Linked DNA regions of Aliamphritea ceti. The protein of the gene in region 1 interacts with the protein of each later gene in a pairwise test. Links are inferred from orthologs where the notes say so. Each region holds a gene or a part of one and is shown on either strand. Other genes may lie near its edges. The genes, in order: OCU49_RS16430 and bioB.

The links.
Region 2: the proteins of OCU49_RS16430 (region 1) and bioB interact in binary tests that used the Escherichia coli proteins (3 or more experiments, as listed by UniProt). The link is inferred for Aliamphritea ceti from one-to-one orthologs.

Annotation. Positions count from the first base shown.
Region 1 is NZ_AP025282.1:3,584,918-3,588,232, reverse strand. What follows is about bases 216-3,202. They hold OCU49_RS16430 (class II glutamine amidotransferase), read left to right. Parts: upstream 216-1,314; coding sequence 1,315-2,091; downstream 2,092-3,202. Other genes in these bases: hrpA (ATP-dependent RNA helicase HrpA), read left to right, coding at 2,183-3,202; OCU49_RS16435 (bactofilin family protein), read left to right, coding at 814-1,284; OCU49_RS16440 (M23 family metallopeptidase), read left to right, coding at 216-874. In the rest of the region: more of OCU49_RS16440, read left to right, coding at 1-215; more of hrpA, read left to right, coding at 3,203-3,315.
Region 2 is NZ_AP025282.1:1,304,605-1,307,704, reverse strand. What follows is about bases 195-2,966. They hold bioB (biotin synthase BioB), read right to left. Parts: upstream 2,217-2,966; coding sequence 1,173-2,216; downstream 195-1,172. Other genes in these bases: OCU49_RS05975 (ComF family protein), read left to right, coding at 2,361-2,966; bioF (8-amino-7-oxononanoate synthase), read right to left, coding at 195-1,113. Also shown: more of bioF, read right to left, coding at 1-194; more of OCU49_RS05975, read left to right, coding at 2,967-3,011; tsaA (tRNA (N6-threonylcarbamoyladenosine(37)-N6)-methyltransferase TrmO), read left to right, coding at 3,081-3,100. UniProt on the Escherichia coli protein: Catalyzes the conversion of dethiobiotin (DTB) to biotin by the insertion of a sulfur atom into dethiobiotin via a radical-based mechanism.

The DNA.
Region 1 (3,315 bases):
GGCGGTATTTTTAGTTATTTCTGTTTGTAGTTTCTTTGTATCCAACCTGTTATTGGTCAAAACCACTGATCACTTGCTGAATCTGGAAGCAGGCTTCGATACGCTTAGTGTGCAGTATGAAGATACTCTGGGAGCATCGCAGCAGCAGGAAGGGCAGCTAAATCAGCTGTCCCGGTCTCTTTCTCAGCTTCAGGTTGAGAAAAAACAGCTGAAAGAAGAAAACCTGCGAATTGGTGAGTTGAATGCTGTGCTGGATGCGAGCTTATACGGACTAGAAGGTTTACTGGGCTTACCTGCGTCAGATGAAATGACGCCTGAGCGTGCTGGTGAATTGAGCATGCTGATCAGTCAGCGGACGTTTTATCTGAACAGTATTCCGAATGGCTTACCTATTCAGGGCATTCGTATTAGTGGTAAATACGGTATGCGCTGGCACCCGGTTTTAAAGAAACGCTCGATGCATTACGGTATCGACTTTAAAGCGGACAAAGGCACGCCTATATATGCCACTGCTGACGGTGCTGTAGAGTTTGCCGGATACAATAAGCAGAGTGGCTTCGGTAAACTTATTATTTTGCAGCATGGCTTTGGGTTTAAAACCTATTACGCGCATCTTAACAAGATTAAAATTAAGTCCGGGCAGTTCGTTTCGAAAGGACAGCTGATCGGGCTGAGTGGCAATACGGGCCGTTCAACCGGGCCACATTTGCATTATGAAATTCGGCATGTTTTCCGGCCGGTCGACCCTGCACCTTTCGTGGCGTGGGATATGAGTAACTTTGATTCACTGTTTTCTACGGTTAAAGGTATCGAATGGGCTTCCTTAAAAAAGATGTACCCGCTAAATCAAACACTACAAACGGCAAAGCAATAACAATTATTGCTGAAGGCAATAAGTTTAGTGGTGATATGAGTATCGTTGGCAGGATGCACATCGATGGCATGTTCGAAGGGAATATTTCTTCATTGGATAATATTTCTATTGGTAAAAATGGCCACATCCGAGGCGTTGTGAAAGCTAATCAGATTAGCGTTTGTGGATTGGTGGAAGGTGAAGTCTGGTGTGATGAGCTGGAAATTGATCGCGGTGGAAAAGTCTTTGCTACAGTAACTAGCAAGGTCATGGCGATTCATCCGGAAGGAAATTTTGTCGGTGAACGCCGGATGAAAGAAGTGAATACTGCTGAACCATTGCCCCATATGGAATCCGGTATTGAGGCAATTGATTCACTGCCGGACAAAGTGACCCTTAACAGTGATGATGAGCAGGTTTCCAAAGCCTGAACAGGCTGTGATTAAGTAACGGGATGTAGCATGTGTGAACTGCTTGGCATGAGTGCAAATGTGCCGACGGATATTTGTTTTAGTTTTTCTGGCCTGATGCAGCGTGGTGGAGATACCGGGCCGCATCGTGATGGTTGGGGAATCGCTTTTTACGAAGGTAAAGGTTTGCGGGATTTCCATGACCCTGAGCCAAGCTGCGATTCTGAAATCGCGCTACTGATAAAAAATCATCCGATTAAAAGTAAAACTGTTATCAGTCATATTCGTCAGGCGAATGTGGGTGAAACCTGCCTGGAAAATACGCATCCTTTTACTCGCGAGCTCTGGGGGTATATGTGGACGTTTGCACATAACGGCCAGTTAGATGCCAAGTTGTTTGATTTGCCGTTGTCTTTTTATAAACCTGTTGGGACGACAGATAGCGAATATGCTTTTTGCTGGTTGTTGGGTGAAGTGCGTAAAGTGTTTCCTGATCGGCCAGATGATTTTTCTGAACTCAGTGCTTTGATTGCACGATGTGCGGATCAGTTACGCGAGTTGGGCGTATTTAATATGTTACTGACTGAGTCTGAATATTTGTTTGCCTATTGCACGACTAAGCTTGCCTGGATTACCCGTCGAGCACCTTTCGGTAAAGCGAGCCTGACAGATGCTGAGTTAACGGTAAACTTCCGTGAAGAAACCAATACCACAGATGTAGTGACAGTTATAGCGACAGAGCCGCTAACTGATAACGAAGAATGGACGGCGTTAGTAGCAGGGGAAATGATTACCTTCGTCGATGGTGAACCTGTCAAGTTTACCTGAATAGAACCCATTGTGTATTGCTGATGCGCTGATTGAAACTTGTTCTCTCAGCGCATCTTTGTTTATAGCCTTTTCCGGATAGAGCCTTAACGTGAGTCGTCAGTTTCAATCTTTATATCAACGTCTTGATGAATGCCTGATCAGCGATCGATTTAAATTGCGTCAGAAGCTGGGTAATTTAAGTCGCAGAGCTGAGCAGGGGAAGCCTTTCGATAAGCTTTTATCTGATACTGACGCGTTTATTGCAGCGTCAGAGGCTGCAGTTAACGCCCGGGCCTATGACGGTGAAAGTATAATATTTCCGGATTTACCTGTATCGGGTCGCCGGGATGAAATTGCAGAAGCGATTCAAAATAATCAGGTCGTAGTGATTGCGGGTGAAACTGGTTCAGGTAAAACAACTCAGCTGCCTAAGATATGTTTGCAGCTTGGATTAGGTACTAAAGGGCTTATCGGGCATACCCAGCCGCGTCGTCTTGCTGCACGCACGGTTGCTAATCGTATAGCTGAAGAATTAGATTCTTCACTTGGTGCAACGGTTGGTTATCAGGTGCGTTTTACTGAGCAGGTTGCTGAGAATACACAGATAAAACTGATGACCGACGGTATCTTGCTGGCGGAAACTCAGCGTGACCGGTATCTGGAAAAATATCAGGTTCTGATTATTGATGAGGCGCATGAGCGAAGCCTCAATATTGATTTTTTGTTGGGGTATCTGCGGCAAATTTTGCCTAAACGGCCTGATCTCAAAGTTATTATTACGTCGGCGACAATCGATCTGGAGCGCTTTTCTAAGCACTTTAATGATGCGCCTGTGATAGAAGTGTCAGGCCGGACGTATCCTGTCGACGTGTTGTACCGGCCGCTTGAAGATATGCCTGAGTCGGGTGAACGGTCCATTCCGGAAGCGATTGTGCAGGCAGCTCAGGAGCTGCAAGTGCTGGAGCGGCAACAGCAGAAAACGATCCAGGGCGATATTCTGGTGTTTCTGAGTGGTGAACGGGAAATTCGTGAAGCTGCAGAGCATCTGCGCAAAGCTGTGACTGCACAGCGTTTAAAGCATATTGAAGTAATGCCCTTATATGCGCGTCTGAGTGTTGCTGAACAAAATAAAATCTTTCATGGTGGCCGAAGTGCGGGGCGACGGATAGTTTTGGCAACTAACGTGGCTGAAACCTCGTTAACGGTGCCAGGTATTCGCTATGTGATTGATCCTGGCCTGGC
Region 2 (3,100 bases), 2.3 Mb from region 1 along the record:
AGCCTCTGTATGACTGGCACTCAGAGTAACCCGCAAACGCGCTTCGTTTTTCGGTACCGTAGGCGGGCGAATAGCTGTAATAAAAATGCCTTTAGCTTCTAAAGCTGCACTCATTTGCATCGCTGTTTCGCTACTGCCAACCAGGATAGGCTGAATTGGTGTACGCGATTCCATCAACACCAAACCAAGTGCTTCACAACCGCTACGAAACTGAGTAATTAGCGACTGAAGTTTCTCTCTGCGCCACTCGTCTTTACGAACTAACTGCAAACTGCATAATGTCGCCGCCGCAACTGCTGGTGGCATACTGGTGGTATAAATATAACTGCGGGCGTGCTGAATCAGAGTTTCAATGAGAACATCAGACCCGGCAATAAACGCACCAGCAGTACCAAATGCTTTGCCCAAAGTACCCATCAGGATTTGCACATCATTCTGACCAAGATCAAAATGATCCACGCTACCGCGTCCTTCCTTGCCTAAGCATCCCAGACCATGGGCATCGTCGACCATCACCCAGGCATCTGACTCACGACTGGCTGCCACCAAATCAGGCAACGGCGCTAAGTCGCCATCCATACTGAAGACACCATCAGTAATAACCAACTTACGGCGTGCTTCACTGCGCTGCAGTCGCGTGCGTAAATTGGCAGCATCATTATGTAAATAACGCTGAAAACGGGCCCCGCTTAATAATCCAGCATCAAGTAATGAAGCATGATTTACCCGGTCTTCAAACACGCCATCCTGCTTATTTAATAACGCAGTCACGGCACCTAAATTGGCCATATAACCGGTCGAGAATAATAATGCCCGATCACGCCCGGTAAACTCTGCTAATGCCAGCTCAAGTTCGTGATGTGCCTGGCTATGGCCGTTCACAAGATGGGACGCACCACCGCCAACGCCGTACTTGTTAGCAGCAGTTTGGAATGCACTGATAACATCCGGATGATTTGCCAGACCCAGATAATCGTTTGAACAAAACGCCAAATACTCTTTTCCGTCAACTCTGATATTAGGAGTCTGAGGCGTTTGTAAGGTTCTGCGGGAACGATAAAGTGAAGCCTGCTTGCGCAGCTCCAGTTCATCCTTTAGCTGTGAGAATGACATAGTCGAACCATCAGATGCGGTCATGGCTATTCGCCATGACCAGGAGAAATGCGATTAAATCAGGCTTCGTAGAAGACAGGATCGTCTTGCTGCTTCTGCAATGACTGCATAATAACCTGTGCCTGAGTATCATCACTTTCTTCGATACGTTGTTCAGGATTAATACCCAGACGTTTGAACAACTGTAAATCACGGTGAGTTTCAGGATTCGGCGTCGTCAACAGACACTCGCCATAGAAAATAGAGTTTGCACCAGCCATGAAGGTCATCGCCTGCATTTCGTCGCTCATGCTTTCACGACCCGCCGATAGACGTACATGAGACGCAGGCATCATAATACGGGCAACAGCGATCGTACGCACAAACTCCAGATGATCCAGATCTTCAACATTTTCCATTGGCGTGCCTTTCACTTTCACCAACATATTAATAGGCACACTTTCAGGCTGAGTCGGCATGTTTGCCAACTGACGTAATAAACCTATACGGTCAGTGGCGGTTTCACCCATGCCTAAAATACCACCACTACAAACCTTCATACCCGACTCACGGACATTGTGCAGGGTATCCAGACGGTCCTGGAACGTACGTGTAGTAATGATTTTATCGTAGAACTCAGGAGAGGTATCAAGGTTATGGTTATAGTAATCCAAGCCCGCATCCGCCAAACGCTCAGCTTTCCCCTGATCCAGCATGCCTAAAGTCATGCAGGTCTCCAGACCAAGCTTCTTAACTTCCTGTACCATCTCAAGCACGTATGGCATATCCTTTTCAGCAGGATGTTTCCAGGCAGCTCCCATACAAAAACGGGTCGAACCTGACGCCTTCGCTTTACGGGCTTTTTCCAGTACTTTTTCTACCTGCATCAAGCGTTCTTTTTCCAGACCTGTATTGTAATGACCACTCTGTGGGCAATATTTACAGTCTTCCGGGCAAGCACCGGTTTTGATCGACAGGAGTGTACTTACCTGAACTTCGTTAGGATTGAAGTTCTGACGATGAACAAGCTGCGCTTGAAACAGCAGATCATTAAAAGGCAGATCGAATAAAGCCTGTACTTCAGCTTCGGTCCAGTCATGTCGGATAGCGCTTGAATGCTGCATACTGATGTTAGTCCTGTCACTTGATGAACGGCATAAAAACAGCCGCTTTTGGCAAGTGGCTAATGATAAACGGATAAGGAAATCTGTCAACTCATGTTATACACAACAGAAGACTACTGGTTATTTTTCAATCAGAAAAAATGTATGATTTGCCAACTAAAACATGCCGACCGAAGTACTATATGCAGAGAGTGCCAACACGACTTACCCTGGCTACAATATCACTGCCTGATCTGCGCACTTCCATTACCGTCTGATAATAATCCCTGCCCGGCTTGCCTGCGCAAAAAACCAGTTTTCAACCAGGCTTACTGCGCTTTTCGCTATGAATTCCCAATCGATGCGTTAATACCACCTGGGAAGTTTAATAACCGCACTGACTATCTGATAGCACTCAGCAAACTGGCACTGCTGAACATTCGCCTGACAAAGCGACCTGATTGCATCATCCCTGTCCCCATGCACCCACAAAAACTGCTTAAACGTGAATACAATCACGCCTGGCTTATAGCCCAGGAGATAAGCCGGCATTTACAGTTATCGCTGGATACTAAAACTCTACAGAAAATAGTTCATACTCCGAACCAAATACACCTCAGCGCAAAAGAAAGACGCAGCAATCTTCGCAACAGTTTTAACTGTCGCAGCAGACCACCGCCGCATGTCATGTTGGTGGATGACGTTATTACCACTGGCGCCACAGCTAACATTATCAGCCAGATACTCAAACAGGCTGGCTGCAAGCGGGTCGATATTATGGCGCTCGCCAGAACCGATAAGCCCCCTACGGCATAAACAAATCCGAAATCAAACCGATAAAGGATATAATCTGCCATTGTTCAAACATATTAAGACTCACAAACTATGACTACCGAGCTCAATCT